Regions from separate parts of the Caenimonas aquaedulcis genome, predicted to be linked through region 1. Evidence: predicted binding sites of a transcription regulator. Region 1 holds the regulator's gene; each other region holds the start of a gene.
What was found. Region 1 encodes sigma-54, which starts transcription at its own class of promoters, with help from an activator protein. Its sites were predicted from a motif close to TGGCANGNAANCTGCTTT; they were not measured.
Positions count from the first base shown of each region.

Region 2: a site for sigma-54 is predicted at 2,574-2,591, ahead of I5803_RS12050 (ammonium transporter). Genes of this name have one in related genera too.
Region 3: a site for sigma-54 is predicted at 2,378-2,395, ahead of I5803_RS13975 (TorF family putative porin). Genes of this name have one in related genera too.
Region 4: a site for sigma-54 is predicted at 2,200-2,217, ahead of I5803_RS02440 (pilin). Genes of this name have one in related genera too.

Region 1 covers NZ_JADWYS010000001.1:3,050,238-3,054,819, forward strand. Annotated here, with positions in the region: gene I5803_RS14615 (thiol:disulfide interchange protein DsbA/DsbL) at 1-310, shown strand, start outside; gene lptA (lipopolysaccharide transport periplasmic protein LptA) at 413-1,024, shown strand; gene lptB (LPS export ABC transporter ATP-binding protein) at 1,033-1,809, shown strand; gene I5803_RS14630 (RNA polymerase factor sigma-54) at 1,831-3,393, shown strand; gene I5803_RS14635 (THUMP domain-containing class I SAM-dependent RNA methyltransferase) at 3,390-4,582, shown strand, end outside.
Region 2 covers NZ_JADWYS010000001.1:2,494,049-2,498,630, reverse strand. Annotated here, with positions in the region: gene I5803_RS12070 (sensor histidine kinase) at 1-563, shown strand, start outside; tRNA gene I5803_RS12065 (tRNA-Arg) at 587-662, opposite strand; gene I5803_RS12060 (c-type cytochrome) at 801-1,724, shown strand; gene I5803_RS12055 (DUF2946 family protein) at 1,774-2,304, opposite strand; gene I5803_RS12050 (ammonium transporter) at 2,630-4,072, shown strand; gene I5803_RS12045 (hypothetical protein) at 4,106-4,435, shown strand; gene I5803_RS12040 (GMC family oxidoreductase) at 4,432-4,582, opposite strand, start outside.
Region 3 covers NZ_JADWYS010000001.1:2,908,852-2,913,433, forward strand. Annotated here, with positions in the region: gene I5803_RS22255 (TIGR03032 family protein) at 1-682, shown strand, start outside; gene I5803_RS13970 (YifB family Mg chelatase-like AAA ATPase) at 693-2,219, opposite strand; gene I5803_RS13975 (TorF family putative porin) at 2,433-3,182, shown strand; gene glnK (P-II family nitrogen regulator) at 3,205-3,543, shown strand; gene I5803_RS13985 (ammonium transporter) at 3,572-4,582, shown strand, end outside.
Region 4 covers NZ_JADWYS010000001.1:531,045-535,626, forward strand. Annotated here, with positions in the region: gene pal (peptidoglycan-associated lipoprotein Pal) at 1-339, shown strand, start outside; gene ybgF (tol-pal system protein YbgF) at 342-1,142, shown strand; gene I5803_RS02430 (tRNA threonylcarbamoyladenosine dehydratase) at 1,139-1,918, shown strand; tRNA gene I5803_RS02435 (tRNA-Lys) at 1,945-2,020, shown strand; gene I5803_RS02440 (pilin) at 2,257-2,730, shown strand; gene I5803_RS02445 (calcium-binding protein) at 2,919-4,166, shown strand; gene I5803_RS02450 (calcium-binding protein) at 4,222-4,582, shown strand, end outside.

The sequences.
Region 1 (4,582 bases):
CGACCTGCACGGCAAGGTCTTCAATTCCATCCATACCGAGCACGTGCCCGTGCACCAGCCGGCGTTCATCCTCGAATGGGCGGGCAAGCAGGGGCTGGACAAGGCGCGCTTCCAGGAAATCTACGGCTCCTTCGGCGTCACCGGCAAGGTGCGCCGCGCGATCGAGCTGGCGGATGCCTACAAGGTCGCGGCCGTCCCGGCGCTGGGCGTGGCCGGCCGGTACTACACCGATGGCGACCTCGCGCAGAACATGGACCGCGCGCTCCAGGTCGTGGACTACCTCATTGCCGAGTCGCGCAAGGCCAGGTAACTCCCTCGTCAGCAAAAGCCCAAGCAAAAAGCCCGCCATGCGGGCTTTTTGCTTGGGTCCGCCAACCGGGCCCGATACAATGCCAGCAAGATTCATGCCTCTATGAAACAACCCTACGTCCCCCTCCTGCTCGCCCTGGCCCTGGCTCTTGGCGGTGGCACCGCCCGCGCCGAGAAGGCGGACAAGGCCAAGCCCATGAACATCGAGGCCGACGCCCTGCGCTACGACGACCTCAAGCAGACCAGCGTCTTTACGGGCCGCGTGGTGGCGACCAAGGGCACGCTCGTGATCCGGGGCGCCCGCATCGACGTGCGCCAGGACGCGGAGGGCTACCAGTACGGCGTCGTCACGTCCGAGCCCGGCAAGCTCGCCTACTACCGCCAGAAGCGCGAGGGCGTGGACGAATTCATCGAGGGCGAGGGTGAAACCATCGAATACGACGGCAAGGCCGACAAGGTGAAGTTCGTCAAGCGCGCGGAGTTGAGGCGCTATCGGGGCGCCGCGCTGGCCGACGAGATGGTCGGCAGCCTGATCGTCTACGACAACAGCAACGACGTGTTCACCGTCGACGGCGGGCCTGCGAGTGCCGCCGTCGGCGGGCGGGTGCGCGCGGTGCTGTCGCCGCGCCCGGGGGCCTCGGCCGCCGCGGCTCCGGCCGCGCAACCGCCGGCCCAACTGCGGCCCAGCACCACCTTCGACGGGACGCGCAAGTGAGCGCCGTGATGCCGGACGCGCGGACCGCCGCGCCGCCTACGGGGCCCAGCCGCCTGCAGGCGCGCCACCTGCAAAAGACCTACGGCAGCCGCAAGGTCGTGAAGGACGTGTCGCTGGATGTCGCCAAGGGCGAGGTCGTCGGGCTGCTCGGCCCCAACGGCGCCGGCAAGACGACCTCGTTCTACATGATCGTCGGCCTCGTTCGCGCCGACGCCGGCGAGATCTCGATCGATGGCAAGTCCGTCGAGCACATGCCGATCCACCGGCGTTCGCGCCTGGGCCTGTCCTACCTGCCGCAGGAAGCTTCGATCTTCCGCAAGCTCAACGTGGCGGAGAACGTGCGCGCCGTGCTGGAGCTGCAACGCGACGCCGCGGGCCAGCCGCTCACGCGCGCCGAGATCGACAAGCGCCTCACCGCGCTCCTGCAGGACCTGCGCGTGGACCATCTGCGCGATTCGCCGGCGCTCGCGCTGTCCGGCGGCGAGCGGCGCCGCGTGGAGATCGCGCGCGCCCTCGCGACGCAGCCGCGCTTCATCCTGCTGGACGAGCCCTTCGCGGGGATCGACCCGATCGCGGTGATCGAGATCCAGCGCATCATCGGCTTCCTCAAGTCGCGCGGCATCGGCGTTCTGATCACCGACCACAACGTGCGCGAAACGCTGGGCATCTGCGACCACGCGTACATCATCAGCGACGGCCATGTGCTCGCGCAGGGCACGCCATCCGAGATCGTCAACAACGCCGACGTGCGGCGCGTCTATCTCGGCGAGCACTTCCGGATGTAGCTCTCCGCTTCGGTTACTTCCATGAAGCAAGGGCTTTCCCTCCGCGTCTCGCAGCATCTCGCGCTGACGCCCCAACTCCAGCAGTCGATCCGCCTGCTGCAGCTCTCCACGCTCGAGCTCTCCCAGGAAGTCGAGCAGATGCTCGACGACAACCCCTTCCTGGAAGTCACGCAGGAAGAGGCGCCGCGCGAGGAGTTCGGGCTGGCGCAGGCCGATGCGCCCGCCGTCGAGGAGTCCGGCGCGGGCGAAACCGAATTCGCCGATTACACCGGCACCTCTTCGGAGACCGCCGCGAGCAGCTCCGCCGACAGCGAGACGACCGCCACCGCCGACACGGAAATGAACGACTGGGACGGCGACGGCAGCACCGAGGTCGTTCCCGACGACGGCGAATGGGGCGGCGACGCGCCGGCGCGCAAGAACAACCTGGGCGGCGAAGACGTCGACGCCACGGACCTCGCGCGCGGCAACGAGTCGCTGCAGACGCACCTGCACCGCCAGGCGCTGTCCATGCGCCTGTGCGAGGAGGACCGCTTTGCGCTGCGCTTTCTCATCGAGTCGCTCAACGACGACGGCTATCTGGACGAATCGATCGAGTCGCTCGCCGCGAGCCTCGCGCCACAGGACCTGGAGCAGCAGGAAGAGCTCGTCCACCGCTTCACGGTCGCCCTGAACCTGCTGCACCACCTGGAGCCGGCGGGTGTAGGCGCCCGCTCGCTGGGCGAATGCCTGTCGCTGCAACTGCGCGCGATCCTGGCCGCAGGCGCCGCGCCGCCCGCCTGCGAGACGGCGCTGCGCATCTGCGGCCATCCGATGGAGCTGCTGGCGCGCCGCGACGTGAAGCGCCTCGTGCAGCTGTGCGGCGACACGGAGGCGCAGGTGAAGGCCGCGATCGGCCTCATCACGCGCCTGGAGCCCAAGCCCGGCCGCCGCTTCGTGGACGTCGAGCGCAACATCGTGATCCCCGACGTGCTCGTGACCAAGACGGGCCGCGCGCCGCAGTTCCGCTTCCGCGTGCAGCTCAATCCCGACGTGATGCCGCGGCTGCGCGTGCACGACATCTACGCGGGCGCGCTCAAGGCCCACAAGGGCGAGGGTCACCAGGCGCTGCAGCAGCGCCTGCAGGAGGCGCGCTGGTTCATCAAGAACATCCAGCAGCGCTTCGACACCATCCTTCGCGTGTCCAACGCCATCGTCGAGCGGCAGAAGAACTTCTTCGTGCACGGCGAGCTCGCGATGCGGCCGCTGGTGCTGCGCGAGATCGCGGACGAACTCGGGCTGCACGAATCCACGATCAGCCGCGTCACCACGGCCAAGTACATGGCGACGCCCTACGGCACCTTCGAGCTGAAGTATTTCTTCGGCTCGGCGCTCGGCACCGAGACGGGTGGCAACGCGTCGAGCACCGCGGTGCGCGCGCTCATCAAACAGTTCGTCGCCTCCGAGAGCGTGAAGAAACCGTTGTCGGACAGCCAGATCTCCGAGATGCTGAAAGAGCAGGGCATCGAGTGCGCGCGCCGCACTGTCGCGAAATACCGCGAGGCGCTGCGCATCGCGCCCGCCAACCTGAGAAAAGCCCTTTGAACGCCCTCCAGCTGTTTTTGCCCTGCGCCGCCGGCGTCGAGGGCTTCCTCGCCGACGAGGTGCACCGCCTCACCGGCCTCGCCGGGGACGACCTGCTGACGGGGCGCGGCGGCGTGTCGGTGCGCGCGTCCTGGCGCGAGGCGATGCGGCTGAACCTGCACAGCCGTCTCGCGCAGCGCGTGCTGGTGCAGCTGTCGCACACGCCCTATCGCAACGAGCAGGACCTCTACGAGGCGGCCTCCGCCGTCGCGTGGGAAATCTGGTTCACGCCGCGCGAGACCTTCAAGGTGGAGGTGACCGCGCAGCACAGCCCGCTCAAGAGCCTGAACTTCGCGGGCCTCAAGATCAAGGACGCCGTGGCGGACCGCTTCCGCCACAAGAGCGGCGAGCGGCCGAGCGTCGACGTGCAGTGGCCGCACGTGCGCGTGTATGCGCACCTGACGAGCGACCACGCGACGCTCTACATCGACACCTCCGGCGAGCCGCTCTTCAAGCGCGGCTGGCGCGAGGACAAGGGCGAGGCGCCGCTGAAGGAGACGCTGGCCGCCGCGATGATCGCCGCGAGCGGCTGGGACGCGAGCGTGCCGCTGTACGACCCGTGCTGCGGCAGCGGCACCATCGCGATCGAGGCCGCGCAGGTCGCGTGCAACATCGCGCCGGGCTTCCTGCGGCGCTTCGGCTTCGAACGCCTGCTGCCTTTCCAGGCGCATGTGTGGAAGGCGCTGTGGGAAGAAGCGCGCGAGATGCAGCGTCCGTCGCCCGTGCCGGTGTTCGGCAGCGACGTCGCGTTTCGCATGGTCGACTTCGCGCAGCGCAACGCGGAGCGCGGCGGCGTGGCCGACACGGTGCAGCTGCGCGGCGGCGACGCCCTGCAGCGCATGCCGCCGAGCGAGACGCCCGGCGTGATGCTGGTAAACCCGCCGTATGGCGAGCGGATCGAGACGGCCGGTGTCGCGGGCAAGTCGCAAGGCGGGCGCGAGCGCGCGGAGACGGAGGACGGCGGCGATTTCTTCGCCCAGCTCGCTTCGCACTGGAAAAAGAACTATTCCGGCTGGACCGCGTGGGTGCTCACGCCCGACCTGAAGCTGCCCACCCGCATGCGGCTGAAAGAGTCGCGTCGCGTGCCGATGTGGAACGGGCCGATCGAATGCCGCCTGTTCCGTTTCGACATGATCCGCGGCTCCGCGCG
Region 2 (4,582 bases), 560 kb from region 1:
GCGAGGGCATGGAACAGCTCGTGAACCAGCTGCTCGGCACGGCCCGCCTCGAAGAGGGCCGCATCCAGGCCAACCCGCAGCGCTGCGATGTGTCCGAGTTGCTGCGGACCATCACGGCGGGCGCGGGGCAACAGGCGAGAAACAAGGGTCTGGAATTGAGGCTGTTTGCGCGTGGCGCGCACTGGGTCTGGACGGACCCGGTGCTGCTCCACAGCATCGTCAGCAATCTCGTATCGAATGCAGTCAAGTACACGTCGTCGGGCGGCGTCCTCGTGGCCTGCCGGCGAGGCCGAGGCAGCCTTCGCATCGAAGTGTGGGACACGGGCATCGGCATCCCGGCGGATGAACTCGAGCTGATCATGGGCGACTACTATCGCGCGCGCAATGCCAACGAGGAGGACGGGGCGAGTCGCGGCTTCGGCCTGGGCCTGTCCATCGTGAGCCGCCTGGTCGCGGTGCTGGGCCTGAAATTCGAAGTCGCCTCGCGGCTCGGCAGGGGGTCGCGCTTTGTCGTCGAACTGCCGGGAGCAGGCGCTGCGGGGCCGGTCACGAAGCGGGAGTGATGCGCAGGGATTGCGCGAAGGCGTGGTGCGGCTGGCGGGGATCGAACCCACGACCCTTGGCTTCGGAGGCCAATACTCTATCCACTGAGCTACAGCCGCGCATGGAACTTGGGTGCAGCGCGCATTATCGCCCATGGCGCCTCCCGCTTTGCGCCGCGCCGGCTCGTGCGATCCCGCCAACCCCTCACAGCTATAATCAAAGGTTGATTTGCAACGCCCCGCCATTTTGAGGACGCCATGAGCGACAGCACGCACGAAGAAGCCCACACCGGCCCAATCAAGACCCCCCAACAGCTCCTGCTCGCGGTGTTTTTCTCGTTCGTCGCCCCGGTGTTCATCATCATCGGGCTCGTGGCGTACGTCGTGTCCGAGAACAAGCCTTCCGGCAGCACGCAGGCCGAAGCCCACGCGCTGGGCGGCGTGACCACCCAGGACCTGGATCGCGGCGTGGCCGAGCGCATCCGCAAGGTGGGCATGGTCGAGATCCGTGACGCCAACCGTCCGCTCAAGAGCGGCGAGGACGTCTTCAAGGCCCAGTGCACCACCTGCCATTCCACCGGCGCCGCCGGCGCGCCCAAGCTGGCGGACGCCGCCGCATGGGGCCCTCGCATCCGCACCGGCTTCGAAGCACTGGTTAATTCCGCGCTGCACGGCAAGGGTGCGATGCCCGCGCAGGGCGGCGGCGATTTCGACGATGTCGAAGTGGCGCGTGCCGTGGCCTACCTGGCCAATGCCGGCGGCGCGAAGTTCGCGGAGCCGAAGGCGCCGGCCGCGCCCGTCCAGGCGTCGGCTGCTTCCGGTGCCGCGATGGTGCAAACCTCGGTGCCTGCCGCCGCGGCGGCTCCTGCTGCTGCGGCCGCACCTGCCCCCACGACTGTCGTGGCAGCAGCTCCCGCTGCTGCCGCACCCCAGGCAGCTGCCGGCGGCGCGGGCGAGGCGCTCTACAAGCAAGCCTGCTTCGCGTGCCACGCCACGGGCGCCGCGAATGCTCCCAGGTTCGGCGACAAGGCCGCGTGGGCGCCGCGCATCAAGACGGGCCTCCCCGCCCTCGTGAAGAGCGTCCTCGCCGGCAAGGGGGCCATGCCCCCCAAGGGCGGTACCGCAGCCCCCGAAGCGGATATCCGCGCGGCGGTGGAATACATGGTGAACGCCGCCAAATAATTCGGCGGCGCATCGAACACAAGGCCGGTCTGTGACCGGCCTTGTCGTTTCAGGCGGCGGCTTTAGCGGCTGCGGGGCTTGCGATGAATCCAAAGCGCACCGGCAATTCGCTGGACTGCACCTCGGCGGGTGTCCATCGGCCCTGCTCGATCGCCTCGGCCGCCTGCGCGACGTCGAGCGTATGCACCAGGCCGAAGCCCACGTCGCAGTCGAAATAGAGTCGCCCGGCTTCATCCGTGAAGCACGCATGGGGCACGGCAGCTCTGCCCGTGTGCGCACTCACCGAAAAGTCCGCGTCGATCCTCCAGATGAAGGGCGCCGCTTCGAGTTCCACGTAGACGCGCTGCGGGCCGTTCTGGAAGAACCACTGGCCCCGGTCGTCGTGGTCGTAGTTGCGGTGGATGAATTCCACCAGCTTTTCATGGCGCAGCAGCGATCCCTTGCTTTGGGGAAACGGGCCCGCGGCCTGCATCCGGTCATCGCGCATGTACCAGTTGCCGCGCGCGTCGAGTCCGAGCCAACCGTAGCAGTGCGGCACGTTGGGCCACTTGGCGAGGGCCTGCCTGACGATGTCATCCATCCTCGAATTATCCGGCGGGCGCCATAAAAAAGGCGCCGCATGCGGCGCCTTGCAAACAACACATCCGACAAGGATGAGCCGAACAAATTCGATTCTGGGTTTTCTTGGTTTGTCTCCTCGGTCCCTCGCCCTCGCTGACCTGTGGGGGCCCGCAGTCGAGTGCACGCACTGTACCTGCCCGCACTTCGATAGTGCATCGGGACTTTCCCACCCTGCGTTCTCGTCCCCTGTGCCCGCTGCTGGTGCTATTCGTAAGAACACGTAGCTTCTGGCACGACTTATGCACTCCCGCTCCCACGTTGGGAAATTCCGAAGGACACACTCCATGCGCTTCGCCGCACCTCTCGTCGCAATCGTCGCCTGCCTGTGCCTCCACGGCGCGGCCTGGAGCCAGGCGGCCGCACCCGCATCCGCCCCCGAACCTGCGAGCGTCGCGTCGTCACCGGTGACGCTCGCACCTGCCGATGCCGTCCCCGCCGCCAGCGCTGTCGCGAAGCCCGCATCGGCCCCAGCGCCCGCGCCACTCACGCACCCGACGCTGGTGGGCACGGACACCATCAATGGCGCGGACACTGCGTGGATGATGACGTCCACCGCTTTGGTGCTTCTCATGACACTGCCGGGCATCGCGCTCTTCTACGCCGGCATGGTGCGCAAGAAGAGTGTCATCAACACCATGGCAAGCGTCGTCGCGATTACCGGGCTGGTCAGCATGCTTTGGTACACGGTGGGCTATTCGTGGGCATTCACGCCCGGCAACGGCTTCATCGGCGGCAACTCGCGCCTCTGGTTCAGCGGCATGGAATACCTGAAGGACGCGGGCAAGGTCGTCGTGAGCCATGTCGCGCCCAACATCCCCGAGTCGGTCTATTCCATGTTCCAGCTCACCTTCGCGATCATCACGGCCGCGCTCGTGGTCGGCTCGTTCGTGGAGCGCATGAAGTTCTCCGCGATGCTGTGGTTCATCGCACTGTGGTCGATGTTCGTCTACGCGCCGATCGCGCACTGGGTGTGGGAGCCGGGCGGCTGGCTCGCGCAGATGGGTGCGCTCGATTTCGCGGGCGGCTCCGTCGTGCACATCAACGCGGGCATCTCCGGCCTGGTCTGCGCGTACTTCCTCGGGCCGCGCCGCGGCTACGGCCGCGAGGCGTTCGAGCCCTTCAACCTCGGCCTCACCATGGCAGGCGCCGGCATGCTGTGGGTCGGCTGGTTCGGCTTCAATGCCGGCTCCGCCGTGGCCGCCGACGGCCGCGCGGGCATGGCGATGCTGGTCACACACATCGCGGCCGCGGCCGGCGCGATGGCCTGGATGTTTGGCGAGTGGGTGATCCGAAGCCGCCCATCCTTGCTCGGGTTGTGCTCGGGCCTCGTCGCGGGACTCGTGGCGATCACGCCCGCGTCGGGATTCGTCACGCCCTCTTCGGCGCTCGTGATCGGCGTGGTCGCGGGTCTCGCGTGCTACTGGGGCGCTACCGCGCTCAAGCGCTTGCTGCGCGCCGACGATTCGCTCGACGTCTTCGGTGTCCACGGCATCGGCGGCATCGTGGGCTGCCTGATGACCGGCCTGCTTGCCAACAAGGGCGTGTCCGGTGTCGAGGGCAGCGTGCTGGTGCAGGCCATCGACGCGGGCGCTGTCCTCCTCTATAGCGGCGGCATGACGGCGGTCCTGCTGCTCCTCACCAAGTGGATTGTCGGCCTGCGCGTGGAAGAGAACGCAGAGCTGACCGGGCTGGACATCTCGCAGCACCGCGAGCGCATCACCACCTGATGCGGGCCCCCTGAACATCGCAAGGAGCTCTTCATGCTGGTCAGCCAGAAACTTGCCATTGCCGCCCACCTGCACGTGCTGCTGAGGCGCAAGACGGGCCGCGTGACGGACACGGAGTGGATGGCGGTGAACCTGGAGTACGCGATGGAAGTCATCCGCTTCGCGCGTGCCAAGGCCCTGGAGGATGGGCACGACGAACTGAACGAATGGGCCGACAAGCTCGAACTCGCGGTGCTCGAGCCGACGCCCGAGAAGCGCGTGCCCCTGGCCCAGACCGCGGCGCAACTGCTGCGCGAGCGCTCCGCTGCGCCGCCGCCGTCGCCCGCGGATCTGCCCTCGTCCTACGTGGGGCGCATGCGCTAGCGCGCCGCGTCGCGCAGGATCCAGCCCGCGGCCTTCTCGGCCATCATCAGCGTGGGTGAGTTGGTGTTGCCGCTCGTGATGGTGGGCATCGCTCCCGCATCGACGACGCGCAGCCCGGCCACGCCGCGCACGCGCAATTGCGAATCG
Region 3 (4,582 bases), 140 kb from region 1:
CGCGGCGGTGGTGGGTTTGTCCAGGCTGCGCTCTCCCCAATTCGGAGGCTTGCCCCTGCAGGGGCGGCTGTCCGGCACGGGGTCGCCGGCCGGCCGGTGTGGACTGCGAGTGATCGACCTGAATACGGGCGCCGTGCTGCATCAACTGGATCTCCCGGAGCCCCTCGACGAGTTGTTCGACGTGGCGGTATTGCCCCGAGTGCGTCAGCCTCGTGCACTCGGTTTGCAGGCCGAAGACATCCAGTGCCTGGTCAAATTACCCGGGCGCGACAGCTTGGTGACGGTACGCCCCAAGGCACCTAGCGGCCATCCGCACCAGGCCATGCCCGTGCCGCCGGCGGGGCTGCCCGTGCGCGATTCCATCGTGCGGTATCAGCAGGTGTTCCAACTCACACCCGAATCATTGGCGCCCTATGCCAGTCTCACTTTTCCCTCGCTTGCGCCCGGCAGCGCAGGGCTGGCGGCGCTCACCGGTGAACTGCTGGGCGTCTCGGCCATGGCGGGTGGCACGATGGTGGGCATGGCGCTTGCCGAACGTCTGGGGGACCAGGATGCGCGCGTTTGCTCCCTGATGGTCGAGCCCGGCTTCCGGCGCCGGGGGATCGCCACGCGGTTGGTGCTGCATTTGCAGCGCCTGCTTGCCCAACGCGGTTTGCAACTGTCGTCCTCGCTCACACAGTGAGCGTTGCGCGCTACGCGTGCGCGGTCAATCCCCTGCGGTACTGCACCGCTTCCGCGACATGCGCGACTTCCGTCTGCGCGCTGCCCGCGAGGTCGGCCACGGTGCGCGCGACCTTCAGCACGCGATGCGTCGATCGCGCGCTCCATCCCAGGCGGGCGGACGCCGTCTGCAGGAATATCCCGGCGGCCTCGGCGAGCCGCGCATGCTGGTCGATCTCCTTGCCCTGCAACGCGTGGTTGGCCTTGCCTTGCCGCTGCATGGCCAGCGCGCGCGCGGCTGCGCAGCGCGCGCGGATCGCAACCGTCGACTCGCCCGGCGGCGCTTCCAGCAATTGCTGCGCCGGCAGCGAGGGCACCTCCACATGCAGGTCGATGCGGTCCAGCAGCGGCCCGCTCAGCTTGCCCTGGTAGCGCGAGACCTGATCGGGCGTGCAGCGGCAGGCCTTGTGCGGCGCGCCGAGGAAGCCGCACGGGCAGGGGTTCATCGCGCCGACGAACTGGAAGCGTGCGGGGAATTCCGCGCGGCGCGCGGCGCGCGCGATCGTGATGTGTCCCGTCTCCAGCGGTTCTCGCAAAGCTTCCAGTGCGGCGCGCGGAAATTCCGGCAGCTCGTCGAGGAAGAGCACGCCATGATGCGCGAGCGAGATCTCGCCCGGTCGCGGCGGCGATCCGCCGCCGACCAGCGCAACCGCGCTCGCCGAATGATGCGGCGCGCAGGTCGGGCGCACCGCCCAGCGCTCCAGCGAAAAACGGCCCGACAAACTCGCGACGGCGGCGCTCTCCAAAGCTTCGTCCACAGTCATCGCGGGCAGCAGGCCCGCGAAACGCTGCGCCAGCATCGACTTGCCGGAGCCGGGCGGTCCCATCAGCAGCATGCTGTGTCCGCCCGCCGCGGCGATCTCCAGGGCGCGCTTGGCGCCGGCGTGCCCCTTCACGTCGGCGAGGTCCAGGCCGGTCTCCTCCCCCGCTTTCACGTCGGTCACGACCTGGCTCCATCCTTCGCTTGCTTCGGCTTCGCCTTCGGGGGGAAACTGCCGCACGACATCCAGAAGGTGTTTCGCGCGGTACACGCGCGCGCCGGGCACCAGCGCCGCTTCCTCGGCGCTCCCGGGTGGAAGCACGAGGCGGGTGCTGGCACCCGCGGTGTAGAGAGCGACGCTCATGGCGAGCGCCCCGCGCACCGGCCGCAGTTCGCCGGACAAGGACAGCTCACCCGCGAATTCCCAGCCCGCAAGGCGCGACGCCGACACCTGCCCGCTTGCGGCGAGGATGCCCAGCGCGATCGGCAGGTCGAAGCGGCCCGAGTCCTTGGGCAGGTCGGCCGGCGCGAGGTTGACCGTGATCCGCTTGTTGTGCGGAAACTCCAGCCCGCAGTTCTGCAGCGCCGAGCGCACCCGCTCGCGCGCTTCCTTCACTTCGACGTCCGCCAGGCCCACCAGCGTGAAGCTGGGCAGGCCGTTGGCGAGGTGGACTTCCACGGTCACCGCCGCGGCTTCGAGCGCGACCTGTGCGCGGCTCTGCACCAAAGACAGGCTCATTGTTGTTTTCCTCCCCATCCGGGTGCGTGTTTATCGTTGGTGCAGCCAATCCAGCTATCGGCACCATGGCGGTGCAATCCGGCCCTGCTACATGTCCGAATCCGCATAACGGCGCCGCCTTCCATCAGGCCGACGCACAGCCCCGTGCTTGTGACTTATGGCACGCGTCCTGCTTAGGCTGAGTTCATCCCTTTCTTTCATCAGGAGAACTCAGTGGCATTCAAGACGACCCAACAAATGATTCTGGCGGCCATGGCCCTGTCGGGCACCGGCGCATTCGCCCAGGCCGCGGCTCCCGCTGCCCCGGAGCCGGACTACACGCTCTCCTATAACGTGGGCGCCGTCACCGACTACCGCTACCGCGGCATTTCGCAGTCGCGCCTGAAGCCTGCCATCCAGGGCGGCATCGACTTCTCCCACAAGAGCGGCTTCTACCTGGGCACCTGGCTGTCCAGCATCAAGTGGATCAAGGATGCCGGCGGCGACGCATCGGTCGAATGGGACATCTATGGCGGCTACAAGGGCACCGCGGGCCCGATCGGCTACGACGTCGGCGTGCTGCGCTACCAGTACCCGAGCGCCAACCTGGCCGTGAGCCCGAACACCACCGAGGTCTACATCGCCGGCACCTACGGTCCGGCGACCCTCAAGTACTCGCACTCGCTGACCGACACCTTCGGGTTCTTCGACAGCAAGGGCAGCTACTACATCGACGGCAGCGCAACGTTCGACCTGGGCAGCGGCTGGTCCGTCGTGCCGCACGTGGGCTACCAGAAGATCAAGAACACGTCCGCCGCCTCGTACACGGACTACTCCATCACCCTCGGCAAGGACTTCGGCAACGGCATCTCCGCCACCGCCGCGGTCGTCGCGACGGATGCCGACGACACGATGTACTTCACCCCGTCGGGCAAGTTCACCGGACGCACGGGCCTCGTGCTCGGCGTCAAGTACAGCTTCTGAAGCCGCCCTCCAAGGAGCAGACATGAAACTCGTCACGGCAATCATCAAACCGTTCAAGCTGGATGAGGTGCGTGAAGCCCTCTCCGGCATCGGCGTGCAGGGCATCACGGTGACCGAGGTCAAGGGCTTCGGCCGCCAGAAGGGCCACACCGAGCTGTACCGCGGCGCGGAATACGTCGTGGACTTCCTGCCGAAGGTCAAGATCGAGGCGGCAGTGGCCGACGACCTGGTCGACCGCGTCATCGAAGCCGTGGAAGCGGCGGCCCGCACCGGCAAGATCGGCGACGGGAAGATCTTCGTCTACAACCTCGAGCAGGTTGTCCGCATCCGCACCGGCGAGACCGGCAAGGAAGCCCTCTAGGCCCACCACCCCACGAAAAGAGACAAACATGAGAAAGCTTCTCGCTTCCCTGGGCCTCGCCCTGGGCCTGCTGGCAGGCGGCGCCGCGCTCGCGCAGGCGCCCGCGGCCAGCGCGCCCGAACCCGCGGCCACCACGGCCTCCGCCGCTGCGGCACCCGCCGCGGCAGCAGCCGCCTCGGCGCCCGCCGCCGCAGCGGCACCCGCAGCCGCGGCATCCGCTCCCCCCGCCGCCGTCCCCAACAAGGGCGACGTCTCCTGGATGATCGTGGCGACCTTGCTGGTCATCATGATGTCGATCCCGGGCCTGGCCCTCTTCTACGGCGGCCTCGTGCGCAGCAAGAACATGCTGTCGGTGCTGATGCAGGTGTTCGTCACCTTCTCGCTGATCGTCGTGCTGTGGTGCATCTACGGCTACAGCCTCGCGTTCACGGAGGGCAACAGCTTCATCGGCGGCTTCGACCGCCTCTTCATGAAGGGCCTGTTCGATCCCGCCAAGGGCGAGTTCGCGATGGGGGCCACCTTCAGCAAGGGCGTCGTCATCCCCGAGCTGCTGTTCATGGCGTTCCAGGCCACGTTCGCGGCCATCACCTGCTGCCTGATCATCGGCGCCTTCGCCGAGCGCATCAAGTTCTCGGCGATGCTGCTGTTCATGGTCCTGTGGTTCACCTTCAGCTATGCGCCGATCGCGCACATGGTCTGGTTCTGGATGGGCCCGGACGCCTACACCGCCAAGGACGTGGTGGACGGCCTGAACGCCAAAGCCGGCCTGATCTGGCAATGGGGCGCGCTGGACTTCGCGGGCGGCACCGTGGTGCACATCAACGCGGCCGTCGCCGGTCTCGTGGGTGCCTACGTCATCGGCAAACGGACGGGCTACGGCAAGGAATCCATGGCCCCGCACAGCCTGACGCTCACGATGGTCGGCGCTTCGCTGCTGTGGGTGGGCTGGTTCGGCTTCAACGCGGGCTCCGCGCTCGAAGCCGGCAATACCGCCGTCCTCGCCTTCATGAACACCTTCTCCGCCACGGCCGCCGCCGTG
Region 4 (4,582 bases), 2.5 Mb from region 1:
GGCCCGCAGAACGTCGCGCGCGTGATCCTGTTCGACTACGACAGCTACGTCATCAAGCCCGAATACCAGAGCATCGTCGACGGCCACGCGCGCTGGATGAAGGCCAACCCGTCGCGCAAGCTGAACATCGAAGGGCACACCGATGAGCGCGGCGGCCGCGAATACAACCTGGCCCTCGGCCAGAGGCGCGCCGAGGCCGTGCGCCGCGCGCTGACGCTGCTGGGCGTGCCCGATGCGCAGATGGAGGCCGTGAGCTTCGGCAAGGAAAAACCGGCCGCGATGGGCAGCGATGAATCGGCCTGGGCGCAGAACCGCCGCGCCGAGTTCACGTACCGCTGAAGATGCGCACGATCGCTGCCCTCACCCGCGCGCCGGCCGTTCGCGGCGCACTCGCGGCCGCCGCGGCCGTGCTCTGCCTGGGCGCCAGCACCGGCGCGTCGGCGGCCCTCTTCGAGGACGACGAAGCGCGCCGCGCCATCCTGGACTTGCGCCAGCGCGTCGAGGCGATGCGCATGGCCGGCGAACGCACGGCGGAGGACCAGCGCCAGGAAGCCGCGCAGATGCGCCGTGCCATGCTGGACCTGCAAAACCAGATCGAGCAGCTGCGCGGCGAAGTCGCGCGGCTGACGGGGCAGAACGAGCAGCTGGTGCGCGAACTCGCCGAGGCGCAGCGCCGCCAGCGCGATCTCGCCACGAGCGTCGAGGAACGGCTGCGCAAGGTGGAACCGGCCAAGGTGTCCGTCGACGGACGCGAGTTCATCGCGGATCCGACCGAGGGCCGCGATTTCGAGGCAGCGCTGGCGCTGTTCCGCAAGGGCGACTTCCCCGCGGCGCAGGCCGCATTCGCCGACTTCATCAGGCGCTACCCGCAAAGCGGCTTCCGTCCCACGGCCCTCTTCTGGCTCGGCAACTCGCAGTTCGCCAACCGCGACTACCGCGGCGCCATCGCGAATTTCCGCGCGCTGCTGCAGCAGGCGCCCGACCATCCGCGCGCGCCGGAGGCGGTGCTGTCGATCGCCAACTGCCAGATCGAGCTCAAGGACAACGCCGCGGCGCGCCGCACGCTCGACGAACTCATCAAGGCCTATCCGCAGTCCGAAGCCGCGCAAGCGGCCAAGGAGCGCCTGTCCAAGCTGCGGTGACGCACCTCGACGAAGCCGCCGACCTGCAGCGCCGCTTCGGTGGCCTGGAGCGGCTCTACGGTGTGGCGGGTGCCGGCGCGATGCGTGCGGCGCACGTGGCCGTGGTCGGCATCGGCGGCGTGGGCTCCTGGGCTGCGGAGGCGCTGGCGCGCAGCGGGGTGGGGCGGCTCACGCTGATCGACCTGGACCACGTGGCCGAATCCAACATCAACCGGCAGGTGCATGCACTCGCGGGCACGCTGGGGCAGGCCAAGGTCGAAGCCATGTCGCAGCGCATCGCGCAGATCAATCCGACCTGCCGGGTGCTGGGCATCGAGGAATTCGTCGAGCCGGGCAACTGGCCGGGGCTGCTCCCAGAGGGTGTCACCGCCGTCATCGACGCCTGCGACCAGGTGCACGGCAAGGTGGCCATCGCGGCATGGGCGTTGCAAAGCCGCAGCGCCCTGGTCGTGGTGGGCGCCGCGGGCGGCAAGCGCCTTGCGCACAAGGTCGACGTCGACGACCTCGCCCACACCACGCACGACCCCTTGCTCGCGCAGCTGCGTTATCGCCTTCGCAAGCTCCACGGCGCGCCGCGCGAGGGCAGGAAGATCGGTGTCACGTGCGTCTTCAGCCGTGAGCCCGTGGCCCCGCCCGACCCGTCGTGCGCCATCGAGGGCGACGGCTCGCTCAATTGCCATGGATACGGCTCGGTGGTGAGCGTCACGGCGACCTTCGGGCAGTGCGCCGCGGGTGTCGTGCTCGATCGCATCGCGTCGAGCGCGAAGACGGCCTGACAGCAGGCTATAATCACGGGCTTTGCGGGACGTTAGCTCAGTTGGTAGAGCAGCGGACTTTTAATCCGTTGGTCACAAGTTCGAATCTTGTACGTCCTACCATGATCCTCGAAGGGACGCCTCCCATGGCGTCCCTTTTTTTCGCCTGTCCCGTACGCGCGCGAGGCGGATTTAATCGCGCAAAAGTCCCCCGCCTCGTCATTCGTGTCATTAATCGAGCGCGGAATGTCACGCATCCGATGAAAGGGGCCCGCAGCGCTCCCAAACACCGGCATTCCTCGTGGCACGGCAATTGCGCTACCTCATGGCTTTTTCAATCAACCTACTGGAGAACCTCGATGAAGCGTCAACTGCAACAGGGCTTTACCCTGATCGAACTGATGATCGTTGTCGCGATCATCGGTATCCTGGCCGCGGTGGCATTGCCCGCCTACCAGGACTACACGAAACGCGCCAAGATGTCGGAGGTCGTGCTCGCGGCCTCGGCCTGCCGCACCACCATCACGGAGGTGTACCAATCGGGCAGCACTACGCCGGCCGCCGATGGCTGGGGCTGTGAGTCTTCCTCGCAATCGAGCAAGTACGTCAAGAGCATCCACACGGATTCGAATGGCGTCATCACCGTGGAAGCCACCGGCTTCAACGACACCAACATCGACGACAAGAAGATCACGCTGACGCCCTGGGCGACGGACACGGTCACCTCCGCCGTCCCCGCCAACCTCGGCGGCGCGGTGTTCAAGTGGGTTTGCGGCCCCGCCGCCACCAACGGCGTCCTGCCGAAGTACCTGCCGGGCTCCTGCCGCGGCTAAGCTGACCTGACCGTCAGCCTCGAAGGAGCGGCCTCTGCGGAGGCCGCTTTTTTTTGCGCCGCGAATCCAGCGTGTGGCCGCTCTCCTACACGGGGTCGGTCCTTGCGGCGCCGGGAAGGTGGCATGCCACCGACAAACTGGTGGCGCGAAGCTCAGCAGACTGGGCGCGCAACCACCCGAACACATCAATGACCCTTGTCACATCCCACGGCCAGCGTATCTCCGACGCGGACATCGCCTACTACTTCTCGCGCCATCCTTCCGACGCCCAGGTGGCGAACGACGCCGCGGGCTTCGGTCTCACCGCGGATCAGCTCGCCTACGCCTTGAGCCTCGGGCGCGGGGCCTCCATCAGCGCGTCGATGGTGCGGGGATGGGTCGCGACGCCGGGCAGCGGCTATACGTGGGCGGCGGACGGGACGCTCGCGCACAGCACGACGACCGAGCTCACGCAGCGCCTTTCCGGCACGCTCGATCTCACCGGCCTTGCGGGCCCCCAGACCTTGAAGCTGGATGCCGGCTATGCGGCGGCGCAGGTCAAGGGGCTCCTCACGGGCGGGACCATCGAATCGGACGCCGCTGCGACGGGCAACATGACCGTGACCCTGGCGGATGCGACGCACGGCAACGACCAGCTCACGCTGAAGCTTGCTGCCCCGGGCTCCGCCGACTTCAAGACCATCGATGCGCCGGGCGTCGAAACGCTCGATCTCGTCTCGACCACGACGAGTGCCACGCCGGCGTCCGTCACCAACACGCTCACGCTGTCGACGACCGCGCACACCACGCTGAACATCACCGGCAATGCAGCCCTGGACCTGTCCCCCGGCTGGCAGATCGCCCTGATGTCCGTGAAGACCGTCGCCGCGGCCACGTTCGACGCGGGGCTGCACGTCTACCTGTACGGCAACACCAACGACCTGGCGATCGGCGTGGGCGGCGGCAACGACATCATCGTCGCGGGCTTCGGCAACGACACGATCGCCGCCGGCGCGGGGGACGACATCATTTTCGCGGGCCGCGCATCCGACGTCGTGGATGCGGGCCCCGGCAACGACTGGATTCGCGGCGGACCCGCCAAGGACGTAATGACCGGTGGCGCCGGCGTGGACACCTACGCCTACGTCTATGCCTATGAGTCTTCGGACAGCACGGGCGTGGACATCGTCACGGACTTCACGGGCGGGCCCGGCGGGGACCTGCTCGACTTCACCGCGCTCACGCATGGCGCAGCCACCTTCATGGGCAACGTCAGCGGCGCGGCCGCGGTCGATGCCGCCCTGCACGCTGGCGCGATCCGCGCGGTGTTCGACACGTCCACGTCCCTGCTGCACGTGGACCTCGATGCGAACGGCATGCTGGACGCCACCAACGACATCGCGATCCAACTGACGGGCGTAAGTTCCTCGCTCACCGCGGCGAACTTCATTTTTTGACGGTTGTGCAGCCGGGCCGTTGACGGCGTGAACCCGGCGCGGGACACTGCGCGCCATGAGCTTTCACCTCTACCAGATCGACGAAATCTTCTCCAGCGCCGACGGCACCGTGCAGTTCATCGAACTGGCCGTGGGCAACTTCAACGGGGAGCACCTGCTGGCAGGCCACCCGATCAGCGTGACCTCGAACGGCGTGAAGCACACATTCACGTTTCCAGCGGACCTGCCCAGTGCCGCCACGGCGAACACGCACGTCCTCATCGCCACGCAGGGCTTCGCGGCGCTGGGGATCGTCACGCCCGACTATGTCGTGCCCGACGGCTTCCTGTTCACCGCGGGCGGGACCATCAATTACGCGGGCGTGGACGCGGTGACTTACGGCGCGCTCCCGGGCGATGGGTCGCACTCCATCAGCG